One region of the Paenibacillus sp. 37 genome, then DNA from elsewhere that is predicted to be linked to it. Evidence: riboswitches for the same ligand, from Rfam matches in the RefSeq annotation. Region 1 holds a riboswitch; the other holds the start of a gene.

Region 1 (10,719 bases):
TAAAGTTTGAGATTATGCAGGTGGGGCGGAGAACACAAACGGACGTCTGCGTGGTGTACATTGATGATATTGTGGATAAAGTGCAGGTGGACTCAGTCCGTGAGAAAATTCAGCGGGTCGATATCGATGGTATTCCCGCCGCCGATAAACAACTGGAGGAAGCGATTATCAACAAAGGTTGGAATCCGTTCCCACTCGTCCGTTATTCGGAACGACCCGATGTTACAGCTGCTCATTTGCTGGAAGGACGAGTCGTCATTTTCGTAGATACATCCCCCAGTGTAATGATTCTGCCTACGACCTTCTTCGACCTGTGTGAACATGCGGAGGAGAACAGACAGACGGCACTGATGGGAACGTATCTACGTTGGGTGCGTTTTGCAGGGATTCTTATTTCACTGTTTCTGCTACCACTATGGCTTCTCATGGTTATTGAACCTTCGATTAAACCGATGGGACTCGACTTTATTGGTCCACAGGAAAATGTAAAGCTGCCGCTAATTCTACAGTTCCTCCTAATCGAACTTGGTGTCGATTTATTACGGATGGCAGCGGTTCATACGCCTACACCTCTCGCATCGGCCATGGGCCTGATCGCGGCAATTCTGGTCGGGGATATCGCCGTGAAAACAGGATATTTTGTAAATGAGGTTGTACTCTATATGGCGATCGCAGCCATTGGAATGTTTGCCACCCCGAGTTACGAGCTTGGACTTGCCAATAGGCTGGTCAGGTTGTTTCTGCTCATTGCAGTAGCGATATTCAAGGTTCCTGGATTGGTCGTGGGCAGTACACTGCTCATATTGGCACTCACCGTTCACCGATCGTACAATTCTTCGTATCTCTGGCCTTTTATACCGTTTAATGCAAAGGCCCTGGGCAACTTTCTATTCCGGCTACCCCTGCTGGAAAATAAAAAACGTCCATCATTTAACAAGACCCGTGATAACACCAAAATGTCCGATGATCCGGACGGTGAACTGCGAAAAAGTAAAAAACACAAATGATCTTCCGAAAAATCCATTCATCTCGCTGCCTAATTTGATATACTGGTGTAAAATCATTGGAATAGCAACTGTTCCAGTATACAAAAAAGTGAGGAATGCAGATTATGTATTTACATGGTACAAGTAAAATAAATGCGCAAGGGCATCTGGAGATTGGCGGAGTGGATGCAACAGATCTGAAAGAACAATTCGGAACTCCACTGTACGTTGTGGACGAGCAATTGGTTCGCGAGCGTTGCAGAGAGTACATGGAAGCATTCCGTGCTTCCGGATTGGGCTTCCAAGTGGCATACGCAAGTAAAGCATTCTGTGTAATGGCGATGTGTGCACTTGCAGCTGAAGAAGGACTTTCTCTGGATGTTGTATCTGATGGTGAACTGTTTACTGCACTGCAAGCAGGATTCCCGGCTGAGCGCATTCACTTCCACGGTAACAACAAAACGCTGGAAGAGATTGAAATGGCTCTTGATGCAGAGATTGGATGCTTTGTTGTTGATAACTTCAATGAATTGCATCTGTTGCAGGCTGTAGCAGCGGACAAAAATCGTAAAGTAAACATTTTGCTTCGTGTGACGCCTGGTGTTGAGGCCCATACGCATGAATATATTTCCACAGGTCAAACGGATTCCAAATTTGGATTCGATATCGGCAATGGTACAGCATTTGAAGCGATTGATTTGGCTTCCAAGCAGTCTAACCTGGTATTGCTCGGTGTGCATTCCCACATCGGTTCCCAGATCTTCGAAGTTGAAGGCTTCCAGATGGCTGTTCAACGTGTTGCTGAATTTGCAGCAAGTGTATATGAGCGTCTTAATGTTGCTTTCAAAGTGGTTAACCTTGGTGGTGGATTCGGAATCCGTTATATCGATGGAGATACGCCACTTGAAGTTGCACAATATGTGAAGGCTATTACAGATGCCGTTAAAAATCATTTTGCTCAAATCGGCTATGCCGTACCTGAGATCTGGGTTGAACCAGGCCGCAGCATAGTGGGTGAAGCGGGAACAACGCTGTATACCGTTGGAACAAGCAAAGACATTCCAGGCGTGCGTAAATACGTTGCCGTTGATGGTGGTATGACCGATAACCCGCGTCCTGCTTTGTATGAGTCCAAGTACGAAGCTGTGTTAGCCAACCGTGCGAATGAGGCTGCTCAGGAAACGGTATCTGTTGCGGGTAAATGCTGCGAGAGTGGCGATATGTTGATCTGGGATCTGGACCTGCCAAAAGTGGAAAGTGGCGACCTGCTCGCTGTAGCTTGCACAGGCGCGTATAACTACTCCATGGCGAGCAACTACAACCGGCTTCGTCGTCCGGCCGTTGTATTTGTCAAAGACGGTCAAGGAGATGTCGTGGTACGCCGTGAGACGTATCAGGATATCATCCAGAATGACCTGGTACCAGCACGCATTGGAAAACAGCCAGTTACTCGCTAATTCGTCAAAAGATAATGCGATTCTGCATTATTTAAGATAGCAATCTTAAAGTTGAAGCAGATGAAAAGGGAACTTCCTTTTTCGTCTGCTTTTTGCGTATTTGAGCTAAATCATGAAAAAAGTTGCCGTTTTTTTTGCGATCCAGACATTTTCGGTGTACACTAAGAAAAGTGCTGTAATGCTTGACCCAGGGTCATGCGTTCTGGCACCATTAACGATGGTCAATACGAAAGGAGTCATTTACATATGGCGAAACAAGCGAAAATTAAATTGGCAAACGGCGGAGAAGTTCTGATCGATCTGTTCGATCAAGAAGCTCCAAACACAGTAGCAAACTTTGAGAAACTGGCTAACTCCGGTTTCTACAATGGTCTTACATTCCACCGCGTGATCCCGGGCTTTGTAGCTCAAGGCGGATGCCCTAACGGTAGCGGTGCAGGTGGCCCAGGTTACACAATCAACTGTGAAATTAACCCGAACAAACATGAGCGCGGAACACTGGCTATGGCACATGCTGGCCGTAACACAGGTGGAAGCCAGTTCTACATTTGCTACCAACCGCAACCACATTTGGATGGACAACATACTGTATTTGGTAAAGTAACTAAAGGTATGGAGTTCGTGGACGCTTTAGAAGGTAAAGACAAAATGGAAACTGTTGAAGTTGTAGAAGCTTAATACCTTCACCTTAACTGGATCCAAACATGAAGTGCTTCTTTTATAGAAGCACTTTTTTTATTTTTTTACATATTTGAAATCGTTGATTAGAAAGGATGAATAAAACCTTGGATATGGTTACTCAGCTATTTTTGTTAAAACAAATTTATAGTGAGCGCACGTTGTGGGATGAAGAACTTCAGGCATTGCGGCATGTCGTTCCGGATAGTCTATCCGTAAAGGATCGAGAAGCGCTTGAGGCAGCCGGGCATGAACCGAATCGATTTGTACGTCCACAACATGATGAAACGATTGCTGAGCTGAAAAAAGTTGCAAATCAATGGACGATCAATGATGCAGCGCAGGCTTTTGTATCCTCTTTGTGGTCCGCACCCATGATCTGGCGCTCGTTGCTTACGGGCAAGCTTATTGCGAGCAGTATGCCAAGCCATGAACATACGCCATATCCATCTTCGAACACTTGCAAGATTTGCGGATTTAGTGTAGATCAAGCAACCGACACGACGCTGCAATGGTATTGGCGGATGACCAATGGAACCCCATTGGATGGTGATCCTTTTGGATATGTGTTGGCACTTCGAGAGCTGGCTGCCGCGCAGGAACTTCCAATAGCCAATGATTACGACCGCTGGACATTCCGTGCGGTGTTAACGGTGCTGCGCGAATTACCTCCCAAAACTCGTTACAGCAAGGCAGCAGTAGCCCTCAAGAAGGAACGTCTTTTGCCTACACAGAAGGAATATGCGTACCGTGATTTGCTTGAGACGTTAGCTCTGATTGGCATATTGGATACGCCGGAACATCCTGGAATGATAACGGAATTCACCTCTTACATGCAACGTGACGCACGCCCCAATGTTCGGGTTGAAGTTCAGGCCCCTCTGGCATGGTGGGACTCATCTGTCGGAATTAATGAGAACAACCTGAACAAGATATTTCATGATTTTGATCTAAATAATATATCTCTTGCGGATAAGCCTGATGAGAGTCCAGCTGTAAAGGACACGATCTTAGGGGCATTGGAGAAGAAGAGAAGTGTTCGTGGAAAAGTACCAAAGGCATCTCCTGATGCAGGTACCGGGGAGGTACAGTCTGGAGATGTGTATGCTGTTCGGGTCCGGGAAGGTGTATGGGTGACGGTGTATTGTCATGAAGTCAGAGACAAGCGTGTCATCGTTGAATATTTGGATGGAGTCTTTCCAGAGATGCCGGGAAAAGCAGATTTGCATGGGACGTTTCGACCGAGAGCGAATGGACGCTGGAAATGCTCGGCTATTGCGATCGATTCCACAAGTTGGGTCAGAAGGGTGGCAAGAGAGTTCCCGCTTCCGACTTCGCCCCTGCAAGAACCTGACCGTATTCCCTTTCATAATGCCAAAGAATTAAAGCATATGGCGAGCTGGTGTTTTCCTGATATGTAGAATGATACGATTGATATGAAATGGGCCTCCAAGCCAAAACCGTGCCTCCTTGAGAGGAAGCGGTTTTTTGTTGTTTCTTAGCTTATTAAAAGTTAGTATGTGACAAAAAGGAACAAAAAACAATTGATTTTTTGGCATTAAAGTGCTAACATCCAAGTAATAACGAAAGCAATCCTTCAGGGCAGGGTGCGATTCCCTACCGGCGGTGATGCAGGAAGTGTAAGGACACATGTCCAGCACTTCATGCAAAGTCCGTGACCTGTCTGCCCTTGGCAGATGGCTGATCTGGTGTAATTCCAGAACCGACAGTATAGTCTGGATGGGAGAAGGAGAGGTGCAGACCTAACAGGTTTGCATTCAGCAGGAGTATTGCTGCACAGTCACGATTTGTAATGTCTTGCACTGTGCAGGGAAGATCCGGTTACGCCGGACAGTTCCATACATATGCCGCACTATGAAAGCTCTTTACCTGTAATTGATGTTCATTAAGGTATGTGTCTATTTTCACTTGCCCGAAATGAGGTTTTGGGCAAAGTGTTGGCGTGCTGTATCCATTTCACTCCTGCTGGTGACATTTGTCTCTCATCATCCCCATCGAACTGATTGTTCGACGGGGATTTTTTAATAAACAAGACTTTAAACCGCGGGGTGAACGGATTTGGAAATGATCAATGATGAATTTTATATGGCACTGGCATTGGATATGGCGGAACGAGCACAGGGACAGACGGGGATCAATCCGGTCGTTGGATGTGTAGTTGTGAAAGAGGGTCGTATTGTAGGCCTGGGGAGCCATCTGAAACGTGGAACCGGGCATGCAGAGGTGCATGCACTTAACATGGCAGGCAGTGATGCAGAAGGAAGTACGGTATACGTTACACTTGAGCCTTGTAGTCATTATGGCAAGACGCCACCTTGTAGTGAACGCCTGATTCATGAAAAGGTGAAACGTGTTGTGGTATGTTGTGAAGATCCAAATCCGCAAGTATCCGGCAGGGGCATAAGCATGCTTCGTCAACAAGGCATTGAAGTTGAAGTTGGCGTACTGCGTGAGCGTGGAAGACGCATGAATGAAAAATTCATTAAATTTATTACAACAGGTCTACCTTTTGTGACACTGAAGACGGCTACTACTTTGGATGGCAAAATTGCTACTCGCAGCGGAGACAGCAAGTGGATCTCTAACGAGCCCGCTCGTGAGATTGTGCATGCCCTTCGTCATCGTCACCAGGGAATTATGGTTGGCGTCGACACAGTGATTGCCGATAATCCGGAACTTACTACCCGTTTGCAAGTCGAAGGCATTAGTCCAGTGCGCATTGTGGTGGATTCCAAGTTACGTCTTCCCGTAGGTGCCAAAATGGTTAAGGATGGTCTTGCTCCAACATGGGTGCTGACAACAGACGAAGCCAGTCCTGAAGCTGCTGAACGTTTGGAAGCCTACGGCGTCGAAATTATACGCTGTGGTCCTGGACCACGTGTGGATCTGTTAAACGGACTTAGCAAGTTGGGTGAGCGTGAGATTGGTTCGATTTTGCTTGAAGGTGGAGGCACCTTGAATGGAGCCATGCTGGAGGCACGGTTGGTCGATCGACTGCTCATGTTTATCGCACCGAAGATTGTAGGCGGTTATGATACACCTGGAAGCTTCCGCTTCGAGGGTGTGGAACGTATGAATCAGGCGATTCAATTGAATCAGTTGGAGATCGAACAAGTTGGAGATAATATCAGCATTGGCGGTATTCCGGTGTGGCCTGAATAAATAAAACAGGGGAGGCGGCAGCATGTTTACCGGTTTGGTGGAAGAAGTCGGTCAGATCCGGCGTATTGGTCGGAAAGGCGAAGCGATGGTCCTGAATATCGGAGCTTCCGCCATCATGGACGATCTGAAGATTGGTGATAGTGTAGCAGTGAACGGCGTGTGCTTAACTGCGACAACACTCGAAGGTGGAGGTTTTACCGCCGATGTAATGCCTGAAACCTATCGTCATACCAATCTCAGTCAGCTGCAATCTGGCAGTAAAGTTAATCTGGAGCGGGCCATGCAATCCGGCAGTCGTTTTGGCGGACATATCGTTCAGGGCCATGTCGATGGTACTGGAGTGATTGGCAGTATAACACGTGATCAGAATGCGATTGTGTTTGAGATCAAGCCGGATGATCACCAGTTGTTCAAATATCTGATCCCCAAAGGATCGGTTACACTGGATGGCATTAGCTTGACCGTTGTCCATACATCGGATACCGCATTCACGGTTTCCATTATCCCGCATACCATTGGTGAAACTGTACTAAATGTGAAAAAGACAGGGGATACCATTAATATCGAATGCGATATTTTGGGCAAATATGTGGATCATCTGCTCCAGTATGGGAGAGGGCATCGGGAGACGGGTACTGGCAAGCCGCGCAGTATCAGTGAAGATTTTCTCGCCAATCACGGATTTGCATAAATAGAGAACAGAAATTAACTGGAGGTGGACCAATGTCAGAACAATCCATTCTGGACACAATAGAAGAAGCCATATATGACCTCATGCGTGGCAAACCCGTCATTGTTGTGGATGATGAAGATCGGGAGAATGAAGGCGATTTTATCGCTTTGGCTGAAAAGGCGACACCTGAAGTCATTAATTTCATGATTACTGAAGGTAGAGGTCTGGTCTGTGTTCCGATTACACAACAACGTGCGGACGAACTTAACCTGAAACCGATGGTTCAACAAAATACGGATTTCCATGGAACAGCCTTCACCGTCTCTGTGGATCACAAAGATACGACAACAGGCATCTCGGCACATGAACGCTCTATTACCGTGAAAGGTCTGATTGATCCTGAGGCGAAAGCCGGGGACTTCCGTAAGCCTGGTCACATGTTCCCGCTCATTGCAAAAGACGGCGGTGTACTTCGTCGTGCTGGACATACGGAAGCGGCTGTAGATCTCGCTATCATGTGTGGTTCCTACCCTGCTGGCGTTATCTGTGAAGTAATTAAGGAAGATGGCACAATGGCCAGACTTCCGGATCTGCAGGAGATTGCCCGCAAACATGATCTGAAGCTGATCAGTATTCAGGACATGATTCGTTACCGTAACGAAAAAGAGCAGCTGGTTCAACGTGAAGTGGCTGTGCGTATGCCAACGGACTTTGGTGAGTTTCAAGCGGTGGCTTATACAAACGCTGTGGACAATAAGGAACATGTGGCTCTGGTTAAAGGTGAGATTGATGGTTCCAAACCCGTACTTGTACGTGTACACTCTGAATGTTTGACAGGTGATGTATTCCATTCGCATCGTTGTGACTGTGGTCCGCAGTTTGATGCGGCACTCAAACAGATTCATGAGGAAGGCAATGGTGTACTGCTTTATATGAGACAGGAAGGTCGGGGTATTGGCCTGATCAACAAACTCAAAGCCTATAAGCTGCAAGAGGAAGGTATGGATACTGTTGATGCAAACCTGAGTTTGGGTTTTGCTGCTGACTTGCGTGATTACGGAATTGGCGCTCAAATACTGAAAGACCTTGGGGTTCGTCAGATCAGATTGCTAACTAACAATCCTCGTAAAATTAAAGGTCTTGAAGGATATGGACTTGAAGTCGTAGAGCGTGTTGCGATCCAGATGGAAGAGAACGAGGACAATACGGTGTATCTTCATACGAAGCAAGCCAAGCTGGGACATATGCTCAAGTTTGATGATATCGAGCAGAACGAACAGTAAATATATTTTAGATGAACAACGTTCACCATGTAATTTATGGAAGAGATTACTTAGGGATTTCCGTTACTTACATTACATTATACCGTTAGGGAGATGACTTGAATGCCACAATTTTTCGAAGGACATTTAGTATCAGAAGGATCCAGATATGGAGTTGTCGTTGGACGTTTCAACGAATTCATTACCAGTAAATTGCTTAGCGCAGCTCTCGATGCATTCAAACGTCACGGCGTGCAGGATGATGAAGTGGATGTAGCCTGGGTTCCAGGTGCGTTCGAAATCCCTTTGATTGCGCAGAAAATGGCGGAGAGTGGCAAGTATGATGCGGTGATTACATTGGGAACTGTCATTCGTGGATCCACTACGCATTACGATTATGTTTGCAACGAGATGGCTAAAGGGGTAGCGGCAATTAACCTGAAAACGGGCGTGCCTACGATCTTTGGACTGGTTACAACAGAAAATATTGAACAAGCGATTGAACGTGCCGGAACCAAGGCGGGTAACAAAGGTTGGGATGCAGCTACGGCGGCAATTGAGATGGCAAACTTGACGAAACAGCTAAAATAGTGCTTATTTAATAGTAGTGCCCTGCTTTGCGCAGACGAACACGGGAAACCGGATTCGGACGGCTTAGCAGGGTTTTGTATTTTTCTGGCGGGAGGATTCGTCTAGTGACGGTAGTTACATACAAACTGGAGACTTTTGAAGGGCCTTTGGATCTGCTGCTTCATCTGATTGATAAGGCTGAAATTCATATCCAGGATATTCCCATCAGCGATATTACCGATCAATACATGGCGTATCTGCATTCGATGCAGGAACTGGAACTGGATATTACGAGTGAGTTTCTGGTTATGGCAGCAACATTGCTGTCGATCAAGAGCAAACTTTTACTGCCCAAACCACCGGTAATTGAGGACTTTGAGGATTATGATTTTATGGAAGAAGAAGATTATGATCCACGTGCAGAGTTGATTGCACGTCTGATAGAATATCGCAAGTACAAGGGAATTGCGCGTCATCTTCATGAACGGGAGTGGGAACGCAGCCTTATATTTTCCAAAGAGCCCGAGGATCTGCGCCCCTATATGCCCGTAGAAGCCCAATCGAACCCGGTTGAGGGTTTACACACCTCTGACCTGATTGCAGCCTTTCAGAAGGCGCTACGCAAGGCTGAGAAGCGCACAACTGTAACCCGAATCAAACGGGATGAGATTTCGGTTAAGGATCGGATACGGGATGTCATCGGCGCTTTGGAAAGTATGGGGCCGGGAGGCAGACTGTTATTCTCCAAATTGATGGATGAGCATATCTATCGCCATGAGATTGTTGTCACTTTTCTGGCGGTGCTGGAACTGATGAAGATGAAGCAGATTGTCTGTTATCAGGAACGGATGTTTGAGGATATCGTTATGGAGTGGAGAGGGGAAACAAAGAATCATGGATTTTCCGAAATTGAAATCGATTATTGAAGGCCTGCTGTTTTTGTCCGGAGAAGAAGGTCTGAGTATCAAACAAATCGCCGAGATCGTCGACCAGCGAGTGGAGCTTGTAACGGACGCGATTGAGGAGATGATTCATGAATTTTCACAGCAGGGACGAGGTGTACAGATTCTCAAGATCGCTGGTGTAGTTCAGTTGGGCACCTTGCCTGACCACGCTGTATATTTCGAGAAACTGGCATACTCTCCCGCACGCACGTCCTTATCCCAGGCGGCTCTGGAGACGCTGGCCATTGTGGCGTATCGTCAGCCGATTACACGGGTAGAGATTGAGGAAATCCGCGGTGTAAAATCGGAGCGGGCCATCCATACGCTTGTGAATAAGGATCTGATCATTGAAGTGGGACGAGCCGAGGCCATCGGACGACCAATTCTGTATGGAACGACCAAATCATTCCTGGATTATTTCGGACTGGCTTCAATTAAAGACCTCCCGGAACCAGGCTTGTTCGAAGATTCGGAAAACCTGGAAGAAGAGACACAACTGTTATTCAACAAACTGGATTTGCAACAACTGGAACCGGAAAGTGTTGATCCGGCGGATGACCTAAGTCATATCGACAACGAAGACGATAATACGGATTCTTCACTCTAATTTGCTAGCTCATACTAACCGACACCCATCAGTGGAGTCGGTTTTTTTGTGCATTGTTTTAGATAAATGGTGAATAGAACAGGTTACAAATAAATATGTAATGGGATTTTTAGGTGAGACGTGAATTTTTTCCTATTCAGAGTGCCATACTAGACGAGAAAAGAATTGAGGGCTTGGAGGTAAGGCCTGTGTTGATTTGGCTTGGAGGAATCGGTTTGTTGTTCGCATTGCTGATTGCCGCAGTCCTCATCTCAAATGTTCATGTACATTTTACATTCAGTAAACATAAAAGTGATGATTACGCCAATATTAATGTTCGTCTTCTCTATGGAATTGTGCGGATTAACTATGAGATCCCG
Region 2 (10,719 bases), 490 kb from region 1:
GAATGAGTGGTTCCCGCATGGGGGTAAAGGCGTATGGACCGGTTTCATCTATGCATTCTTTGCTTTTGCCGGGATCGAGGTTATGGGGTTGATGGCAGCTAACCTGAAAGAACCAAAAGATGCAGTGAAATCAGGTCGAGTAATGTTATTATCGGTGAGTACACTCTATGTGATTTCAATTGCGTTGATCCTGTTGCTTGTGCCTTCAACTCAGTTAACTCCAGATGAAAGCCCGCTTGTCAAAGCCATGTCAACCATTGGATTAACCGTTGTGGTCCACATTCTCAACGGAATTCTGATTATAGCCGGATTCTCGACGATGGTGGCTTCGTTATATGCCATTACGTCCATGTTGGTGAAACTCGCAGAAGATGGAGATGCACCAAAGCTGTTCACGAAGACCTGGGGAAAAAAGGACATGCCACTTCAGGCATTGTGCTGTACAGCGGCTGGATTAGTCCTGTCTACCTTGATGGCATTATGGATGCCCAAGAGTTTGTTTGAATATGTGACGACAGCAGGTAGTCTGGTATTAATGTATACATGGCTGCTCATCTGCATCACGTACATTAAAAAAATGAAGCCTGTGAAGTGGAATCGCATCAAAGTGTGGATTGCCATGGTATTAATTGTGGCCGCTGTGGCCGGAACAGCGATGGAAAAAGCCAGCAGAACGGGTCTGCTGGCAAGTGTGGGACTTGTCGTATTTCTTGGGATCATCACGTATGTTGTTCATAAGGTTCGTGGCTCGAAACCACCGCAGTCAGCACCATCCAAACCATAAGTACCTTTCAGCAACTTTCGTGGATGTCGCACAACGGATTAATGAGTGCTTTAAGATTATTTCGTCAACTTGCCTAGGGCTTGCTTCATCCGCATGAATGGACATTTGGAGGGTGTCTGCTCATCATCAGGCAAGAAATACTGTTTCCATTCCAGATTATCTTGCTGACCATACCACATCAGCGAAGGGTGAGCAGGTACAGCATCATACGCAGCGAGACGTTTGCGAATCAAGGTTTTCATTTTACGGCCAAGAGGGGTATTGTCATTAATGGATTCGAATACCCACCGTGGTTGAAAAGCAAACATGAGATAAGGAAAATGCCGGCTGGCTCGGAGTTCATGTGCAGGAGTTGCACAGAAACAAAAGTAAGGCTCTCCGCCAAAGCAAAATTCCCATGATGAATCATGAGGATCGGTTGAAATATGTTCTGGCCACGGCTCGGTATCGTGTGAACTTACCCGATTAAGCATTTGCCAGAATAACGTCTGATATTGCTCTACCGTTGTATGATCTTTCAGATCAGTTGGCGTATCACAGATCACAACCATGGAAGCGTAATGACCGGTGTCTCTGGATACAGGACCATATTGTCTAAGCAGATCCGCCATATCTTCGGCAGCTTGTTCAGATCGGGGGTCACACGTAAAGCCATACCTCAAATGTCCGGACAGAAATCCCATTCGTCCAGGTACACATGGATACGTATTATTTTCATCGGCGATCATATCTGCAAATTGCGAATAAGCGTCCTGCTGCCAAGATGGTAGACGCTCATATAAACTATTTATTTCGTCGGCACTATACAGCTCCGCCATTGATTCCCAACTCCATTCCACATGATACCGTTACAGTATTAATGTGGGGGAAGTTGGGTGACTGTCCAGCCTGATTTTATTGTCAGAAAAATATGGAACGCACAGCTTCGTAACCGAAATACAAACCAAATCCGATCAGGCAGATTCCCGAAATGATGGAGATCCAGCGCAATACATTTTCACTGCTATGTTTGTGGAATCGACTGGCCATTCCAGCCATAATGACATCCCACACCAGAATGCCAATAAATATGCCTGAACTGTAGAGCAGTAAATGAGCGGTGTCCGTATGCTTTACAGTTGTCGCGAGAATGGAGCCATAGATCCCAAGCCAAAACAAAATATTCAGTGGATTGGACAGAGCCATCAAAAAGCCAGAAATAAACGATTTTCGAACAGTCGCCTCCGCAGTAGATGTACCTTGAATCCCCTGTTTCAGCTTCGAGAGCGTTTCCACTCCCGTGTAAATCAGAATAAAACTGCCAAATGACCAGAGAAAAGAGCGCATAAACGGCGTGTCCAGAAAATGGGCAACTCCAAAATAAATCAGCAGCATATACACCAAGTCTGCAAACATAGCTCCGAGTCCTAGAATCCAGGCATGCATGAATCCATGTCGAGCTCCACGGTCCAGTTGAGCAGCATTAATCGGACCGATTGGAGCGGACAATGATATTCCCAGAATAATATAACTGAACAGTACAGACATAAATACGTTCACTCCTTAACGGGTTCGACGAATTGTACCAGTAGTCACATAAAATGGGTACAAGTCATCGTATTCCCGCAAGGAGTGAATTAGAACAAACTGTGAGGATATAGCACTTTAACCAGCAGGCGACTCCACATCGAGTTGAACAGGTGTACAATGATAGCCATTGCAAGAACTTTCCTCGCACGGACAAGCCGATAAACCGATGATCAGATCCATCAAAGCTTCCATTTCAACATAATCCCCTGCACATGATTCGGGAGCGATAACATCAATTTTGCCTTCACCATCTACTACGGAATTCATAAACAGATTGAAAGGATAATGTTGATCCGGGGGAGAGATACCGAAAGGTTCAAGAGCAGTATTCAGATTATTATAACAACTGGGATGGTCCTTTTTATCATATAAGACCTCATACATTTCCGGACGACAGGCCGAATTGAAAAAATCATGAATGCCTACAGTTTCACTGACAATGGAAATGAGAGGTTTATAACGGTTGGAATACAGGCATTGCCCCGGTTTAATTCTGTAATTGCGCAGGACATCGAGGGTTACCCCGGGATCAAGCCGATTATTAATATTCTGTGCATCATAAGCGACAAAGTCAACCACTTGCTGCCCTTCCAAATCAGTTATACGGATCAGTGAGCCTTTTTTCACTCTAAGAGCGTAGCCTGTCTTGGCAGGAATGTGAATAGATTGTTTATGAGATTCCGTTGAATTCATCACTGTCTCCTCCGATGTCTTTTTACTTCAGTATGCGGAGACGACATTGCTTTCATGCACTATAGCAAGTAATGTAGGCATGCGAATATGAAAAATAAGAATAGAGTGGATGAAAGATTACTCATCAGAAACGTGTAAAATATTGCGTTTATGCTGGGAACAGAGGATTACCTTTCATCCCAATCCAAAGTTCGGATGTTTCCAACTGACCAGCGAGATGCAGCAACCAGTCTTCACGGCCTTTGGTTGCCATAACCTGTACACCCATTGGCAAACCTTCTGGTGTCATATGAAGAGGTACACTTATCGCAGGCTGGCCGGTCAGATTTGCAAGCTGGGTGAAAGGTGTATACGTAAGACTGGGCTCAAACATTTCATAAATGAGTTGCTGCTGCTGGGTCTTGTCCAACTCACTAATTCGCATCAGATTACGGATCTGTTCGTCTTGAGGTGTTAATTCTCCAATCTTAGGCGCAGAAAAAGCATTAACGGGTGTGACATAGAAGTCATAACGCTCAAACAAGGTGGACATCTGAGCTGCAGCTACATCCCATTCAGCTAAGCTATGTACAAATTCCGCGGCGGACACCTTTTTTCCAGCTTCAGCCAGAACCCAGGATTCAATCTCCATATCATCGGAGGTCAGAGCCCGACCCATGGATCGTTCCATGGAAGAGATCATCGCGGCCATTTCACCACTGTTCATCATGTAATAATTCTCCATCAACCTAACTCCATTGACTGGACTGAGTTTTTCTTCAACATGATGACCTTGATCTTCCAACCAGCAAACGAGCTTGAGTACAGACTCTTTGGCTTCTACGCTGACGGGTGTACCTACGGGCGAATCGGTTGTGTATGCAATTTTCAGTTTGCGTTGATGTGGATAGCTCATATCTGCCAAGTAACTGCCTGGAAAGAGTGGCGCATGAAATGCAGCTTCAGGCTGTATGACTTGTAAGGTATCAAGCAATGCAGCACTGTCCCGAACCGAGCGAGAGAGGGCAAAATCAATCGATGCGCCTTGCCATTGACGACCAACTCCCGGTCCTACAGGAGTGCGCCCGCGGGTTGGCTTCAATCCAAACAATCCGCTAAAGGAAGCCGGGATACGAATCGAACCGCCTCCGTCACTGGCTCCGGCCAGAGGAACAATACCCGAAGCTACAGCGGCAGCGGCACCACCGCTAGATCCACCTGGAGAGTGATTGATATTCCAGGGATTGCGACTTGGGCCATGGAGGCGGGGCTCCGTAATATTTTTCAAGCCAAATTCGGGCGTATTCGTATGTCCTATGATGATAAAACCCGCATCACGGAGTCGAGTGACAAAATTGGAATTGCGTAATGCGCGATGCTCGCTGAACAGACGGGAGCCTGAAGTGAGAAATTCACCTTCCAAGGATTGCGAGATATCTTTCAGGAGCAGGGGCACACCGGCAAAAGGTTGTTCTCCAGGGCGAACCAAACTGGCTTCCTCCCGTGCACGATTTTCATATGTACGAATAACTGCATTAAGTTGCGGATTCACTTCTTCAAGGCGTGCAAACGCCGCTTCCAGCAATTCAACCGGGGATACTTCCCGGGATCGGATCAGTTCAGCCAAACCTATAGCGTCGTAGGAGGTATATGAGAATGAAGACATTATGATCGTTCCTCTCTGAATATAATTCATCTGTTTATTCCATATGTCATCGTACCACCGGATTAGACAAAAGACAAAACATAGAAGAGACGAAGTGCGATGATATGCATATCCGTTATGAGGTTGGAGGGAAAAGAGGGGAGTATTTGTATTTGCGATATAGAAATAAAGGACAGGGTTAATACCTTATATTGCTAATTGAAAAAATGATCGAGTAACATCGAGAAATGGAAATAAAAAAACCACTGCTCATCTAATTTGATATGCAATGGTTTTATTTTTATATTTGACTATTTGTTTATAGGAGAACCTCGGATATATCCACTTACTCTGTACGCAGCTTCGGTGCAGCATCCGCCGCAGTTGATGATCTTTCCTGCTGTCTGGAAATGGCGAAGAGGGCCACCCAGATTAAAATAAAACCAAGCAACTGCTCCCATGTAATCAGCGTACGGAAAGCGATCCAGTTCACCAACACACCCGCCATCGGGAAGCTAAGTTCTGCGAGTGTTGCAACAGAAGCTTTGGTTGACGACAGACCTTTGTAATACAACAGAAGACTGAGCAAACCTGGTAACAATGCCTGACCGAGAATGTTGAGGATGACAGCGGTCTGTTCACCCGTTCCGGACGGAAACGTCCATGCCGCACCTTCGTTCCACGTCATAAAAATCAGGAGCGGGAGAGCAACGACAAAACGAAGAGAGGTGACGGTTTCGTAACGCGCCTGACCCAGCATCAATCGTCCCATAACGGTTGAACCTCCCCATAAGGCAGCGGCCCCAAGGGATAACAAGCTTCCAGCATGAATCCAGTTGTCCCAGTTACCTAATGGCAATGTGAAGCCAAATGTAAGCAGGTAGGTTCCTGCTAATGCTATGAAGAACAATCCACCGAAGCGACGAGGCAACGTTTCTTTCAATAACAGTTTAGCCAGCACGATAGCGAAGAGTGGTTGCATTTTTTGCAATAATAGAACTGTGTTCGGATCGTTATGTGTTAGTGCCATGGTGAACAACACCGTTGCAAGTGCTGAACCTCCCCATGAGATAAAAATCACGGCAATCCAGTGGCGAGCGCGCAGGTTTTTCAGGTCAGACCGGAATTTCCATAGCACGGGAATGGCAATAAGACTGACGATGATATGTTCCACCAGTACAATCTGCGTGGATGTCATCGTATTTAGCAAAATAATGCGGAAGAGTGGGTCGACCCCCCATAAGGCGGCGCCGAGAACTACAAGCCAGAATCCGGTATTACTTCGTTCCTTGCGGTAAACAGGTGATGCTGCTGATGTCTTTTCCATATTCAGGACTCCTTCGTCAGAACACGGAATCTTCAGTTGGCAAAATCGACAGAAGCCCCCGTTTTGGTATATACCAAATAAACGGGGGCTCATCCAAGGACATGCGTCAGGAAAGAGGCCTTCCCGTGAACGGCATGTCAATGTGTTGATCTTCTCTCATCCGGACTGTACCGTCGGCCTTGGATTCACACCAAGTCAGTCGCTAAATGTCCTTCGTTAAGAACAAATAGCGAGTCGCGGGCTGGTTCCGAAGAACATCACCGCCGGTTGGGAATTGCACCCTACCCCGAAGATCCTATTCAATTATATAGTGTGTTAAACAAGCTGTAACATTAATAAGTTCATCTTATTCCTGTAAGCGCTAGCAGTTCAAGCATTTTTTTTAGAAAACGATTTTCCAGCTTCCTTGCTGTCTGCGAAGAAGCACGATCTGACCTGCGTGATACGCATCATGGAGTACCCAAAGAGCCAGTTCGTGTGCCCATTTCTCTTCGGAGTCCATATATGCGGCTTCAAGATCTGACTCTTCGAGTGCAGCCAATTGATCTCGCAACTGCTGGGCTAATCGAGTTGTACCCTGTAGCAGTGTATTCCAACCAGCTGCATCCGTTGCATCTCCCGGATTCCCAAATGTGTATTCATTGGAGTCTACAGCAGGAAGGGTAGGCTCCTTACTTTGCATGCGACACAATAAGCGATGGTTGTAATAATACATATGGTTAACCAACTGCCAGATGCTTAATCCCCCTGAGGGTGGAATCCAGGCTGCTTGTTCTGCTGTAAGACCCTCCAAGGATTTCGACAAAGGTACAATCCAATTGCATTGATCCCATGTATTATCCTTTTGAATCAGTAACACATCTAATGCTGTTGTTTTCGTCATTGCCGTTTCCTCCTTGAGAATTATTGTGATGTATGATGTAACTAGCTAAAACTGATTAATGAGGTTACACTTAATATAACACATCAAAGGCAGGGTGTAACCACCTTTATTGAATTAAGGTAGTTACATTAAACGGAGGTAGACATGGACAGACTTTGGACCGATTTTGTAAACAGCGATTATCACGACTGGCGTGGGGGAGATCGATCGGAGGACAGACTCGGGAAGGCGAGCTGGCAGCAAGACTTTCTGGATCGATGGCAACTTAACGCTTCTGTCCCTGCATCTCCAGAAGATGAGTTGTCGATGAGAAACTTCAGGAACGAATTGATGGCTCTTGGAGCTCGCTTATCTTCTGGAGCATCATTAACGGATGAAGAGCAACAGTGGCTGAATGGTGTTATGGAAGCAGGGCATTTAAAAAGAACATTGACTACAATTGATCAGGAAATGAAACTCCAACTGGTAGCTATAAAAGCACATTGGCATCAGGTTATGGCTGAGGTAGCTGCTGACTTTGCTACAACTTTGGTGGAGGGAGAAGGGCGTAGGATTCGGATCTGTGATAATTCGGATTGTCGCTGGATGTTCTATGATGTTACCCGAAGCAGAACACAGAAGTACTGTGATGATAAGATGTGCGGCAACCTGATGAAGGTCAGAAGATTTCGGGCGAAACACAAATCCCAAAATTGATAAATACTAACAATAACTATATAATGTATATATACTAGCGAAAAAATAGTCAGAAGCAGTACGGATTCGTAAGCAGGATGTGATCGTCTTTCAAACCAAATTAGATGGGAGATGTGTCTTGTGCGGACAAGTTATCTGTTGAAAAATGGCTGTGTGTTGTCGATGGATGCTCGAATTGGACAGTATAAGAGGGCGGACGTTCTGATTCAGGATTCACTGATCATGGCGATCCAGCCCGACCTGGATATTCCGGGTGCGGAGGTCATTGATGCTTCATCGATGATTATTATGCCTGGGCTGGTGGACACGCATCGGCATATGTGGGAATCCCTTGTCAAAACAGCGGGAACCAACTGGTCGTTACCCGTTTATTTGCAGAATCTCTATTATGGTGCGATGGGGAGCAAGCTCCGTCCAGAAGATAGTTATATTGCCAACCTACTTGGTTCCTTGGAAGCGCTTAATGCAGGAGTTACGACAGTAATGGATTGGAGCATGCCGTATTCCCCTGACCATACGGATGAATTGATTCGTGGACTTCAGGATGCTGGCATTCGGGCGGTATTTGCTCACGGAGTCCCTGGTGAGACCGACTACTGGAATCGGGATAGTCAACTCACGTATTCGAATAATGATGTGAGAAGAGTCAAAGAACGTTATTTTTCATCACGGGATCAATTGCTTACTTATGGGCTTGCCATTCGTGGTCCGGAGTTCAGTCATTGGGATACAACGGTAAAAGAGATCGAGCTAGCACAAGAGTTGGATGCCATCTGTTCCATGCATGCAGGATTTGGCAGTTGGGGATCTGTGGATCGCTCGATTAGTCAATTGTACGAAGCGGGACTGTTAAGTCCACGGGTGAATATCGTTCATGGTAACACCATGGGCATGGATGAATACAAAATGCTGGCAGATAGCGGCGCTTCCTTGTCGGTCACACCTGAGGTTGAAATGATGATGGGTCATGGATATCCGGCCACCGGCTATTTTCTCGAACATGGGGGAACCCCTACACTTGGTGTAGATGTGGTAACGTCCACAGGCGGAGATATGTTCTCGCAGATGAAGTTTGCACTTCAAGCTGAACGATCCAGAGCCAATGAACAACTTTTGCAGCAGGGTGAGATGCCTGGTGAGTTGAACTTGCAGTCCAGCCAAGTACTGAGATTTGCAACTTCGGCTGGTGCCCAAGCATTAGGATTGGAGCAGAAGGTCGGAACGCTGACCCCAGGAAAGGAAGCGGATCTGATCATGATTCGTACCACCGATCTGAATATGTTCCCCGTTCATGATCCAATCGGCGCTGTCGTTCAGTTCGCTAATCCATCCAATGTGGATACCGTGTTTGTGGCAGGTCGCCTTGTGAAGCGAGAGGGTAAGCTGTTGAATGTTGATTTAGATGCGATTCGTCATGCGGCAATGCAGAGCAAAGATTATTTATTATCCCAATACCGGATGTCGGACGCGGAGAGAATTGCTTTTTCATAATTCGCTTTTTCATAAAAGCCAAGAAATATTTACTTCGTATTTTCATATACACCTTTAGCTGTATAAAGAGGAAAGGAAGAGCCATATCATGCGATGTGGCTCTTTTACATGCTTGCATATCGTCGAAATAGACAGGATAACGGAAGAAGAGACAGCGGAAAAAGACGAAAAAAGCTCTCATTCTCGTAACTTCAGATAACAAGGCATTAAGGATATTTTTTATATAAAATAAGGCTTATAAAAACTGCGCATAATATAAATTATACGCAGTTTTGTTTTAAATCGATTTTCATATTCATCCCCGTGCAACAGTTCATGATAATTTTCGCGAAAAAAGAACAAAATAAGAGATCCTTAAAAATAAATTTAACCAAGCAACGCGATAACGTGTAGAATTCGATAGGTTTTTATAGGTGATCGATAAGATAGAACAAATGACTTTTTCATAGAACAGATGGGAAGGCATCCAATCTCTGCTACATCCATAGCACATTCAAGATTCATGACGAGAGGAACATGACTATGCGTGAGAACGAACAACGATCTTCATTATTTCGCAAAAAACCAATTGCCTCCGGGGGCGATAACAACAGTGCATTGAAACGGGCACTCGGTCCGTTGGACTTAACCACACTCGGGGTAGGTGCCATTATTGGAACAGGCATTTTCGTACTGACCGGTGTAGCTGCCGCAACGTATGCCGGACCCGGACTTGTATTATCATTTTTACTGGCAGGTATCATATGTGCATTCGCGGCATTATGTTACTCGGAATTTGCATCAAGCATACCGGCATCGGGTAGTGCGTACACGTATAGTTATACGGCTTTTGGCGAAGTGATTGCCTGGATTCTGGGATGGGATCTAATATTGGAGTATGGATTCGCGAGTGCGGCAGTAGCCAGCGGGTGGTCTGGATATTTCCAGACGTTATTGTCCGGATTCGGATTGGAGTTACCACATGCACTGACGAGTGCGTTCAGCCCGGAAAAGGGAACCTATTTTGATATCACGGCTGCGGTCATTACGTTAATTATCACCTTCCTGCTAACCCGAGGGGTAAAAGAGGCGGCTCGTGCGAACGGCATCATGGTAGCCATTAAAATTATCGTGGTGTTAATCTTTATTGGTGTGGGTGTCTTCTATGTAGAGCCAACCAACTGGCAGCCATTTTTGCCTTTTGGTATCTCAGGTGTAACTGCGGGAGCAGCAACCGTATTCTTTGCTTATATCGGTTTTGATGCGGTCTCCACAGCGGCAGAAGAAGTTAAGCAGCCACAACGGGATTTGCCGATTGGAATTATTGCTTCACTGGCAATCTGTACCGTTCTCTACATTGTTGTATCGTTGATCCTCACAGGGATTGTACCTTATAACATGTTGAATGTAAGTGATCCGGTTGCGTTTGCATTTGAATTTGTTCAACTGAAGGGATTGTCCTGGATTGTATCTCTTGGAGCGATTGCCGGCATTACGACCGTATTACTGGTCATGATGTATGGTCAGACACGTTTGCTCTATTCCATGTCTCGTGACGGACTGCTGTCTCCGGTCTTTTCCAAGGTTAGTGGCAAGAGTCAGACACCAGCGGTAGGAACATGGGTTGCAGGCATTATCGTGGCTTTGTTCTCCGGATTCATCTCGTTGGGACA

What was found. A riboswitch is a leader RNA that binds a small molecule or an ion and turns the genes downstream of it on or off. The one in region 1 is predicted to bind FMN.
Region 2: it holds a riboswitch for FMN, as region 1 does, so the genes downstream of both, F0220_RS17475 (DMT family transporter) here and ribD (bifunctional diaminohydroxyphosphoribosylaminopyrimidine deaminase/5-amino-6-(5-phosphoribosylamino)uracil reductase RibD) in region 1, are expected to answer to the same signal.

Annotation. Positions count from the first base shown of each region.
Region 1 is NZ_CP043761.1:4,572,125-4,582,843, reverse strand. Features, by position in the region: gene F0220_RS19625 (spore germination protein) at 1-1,007, shown strand, start outside; gene lysA (diaminopimelate decarboxylase) at 1,112-2,443, shown strand; gene F0220_RS19615 (peptidylprolyl isomerase) at 2,690-3,121, shown strand; gene F0220_RS19610 (hypothetical protein) at 3,235-4,542, shown strand; FMN riboswitch at 4,711-4,877, shown strand; gene ribD (bifunctional diaminohydroxyphosphoribosylaminopyrimidine deaminase/5-amino-6-(5-phosphoribosylamino)uracil reductase RibD) at 5,201-6,304, shown strand; gene ribE (riboflavin synthase) at 6,327-6,995, shown strand; gene F0220_RS19595 (bifunctional 3,4-dihydroxy-2-butanone-4-phosphate synthase/GTP cyclohydrolase II) at 7,028-8,260, shown strand; gene ribE (6,7-dimethyl-8-ribityllumazine synthase) at 8,363-8,830, shown strand; gene F0220_RS19585 (segregation and condensation protein A) at 8,935-9,735, shown strand; gene scpB (SMC-Scp complex subunit ScpB) at 9,704-10,360, shown strand; gene F0220_RS19575 (DUF2953 domain-containing protein) at 10,549-10,719, shown strand, end outside.
Region 2 is NZ_CP043761.1:4,086,234-4,096,952, reverse strand. Features, by position in the region: gene F0220_RS17500 (amino acid permease) at 1-784, shown strand, start outside; gene F0220_RS17495 (YqcI/YcgG family protein) at 841-1,602, opposite strand; gene F0220_RS17490 (LysE family translocator) at 1,685-2,311, opposite strand; gene F0220_RS17485 (DUF1989 domain-containing protein) at 2,429-3,046, opposite strand; gene F0220_RS17480 (amidase) at 3,195-4,691, opposite strand; gene F0220_RS17475 (DMT family transporter) at 5,017-5,997, opposite strand; FMN riboswitch at 6,142-6,295, opposite strand; gene F0220_RS17470 (DinB family protein) at 6,380-6,880, opposite strand; gene F0220_RS17465 (CGNR zinc finger domain-containing protein) at 7,025-7,576, shown strand; gene F0220_RS17460 (amidohydrolase family protein) at 7,697-9,067, shown strand; gene F0220_RS17455 (branched-chain amino acid transporter BcaP) at 9,590-10,719, shown strand, end outside.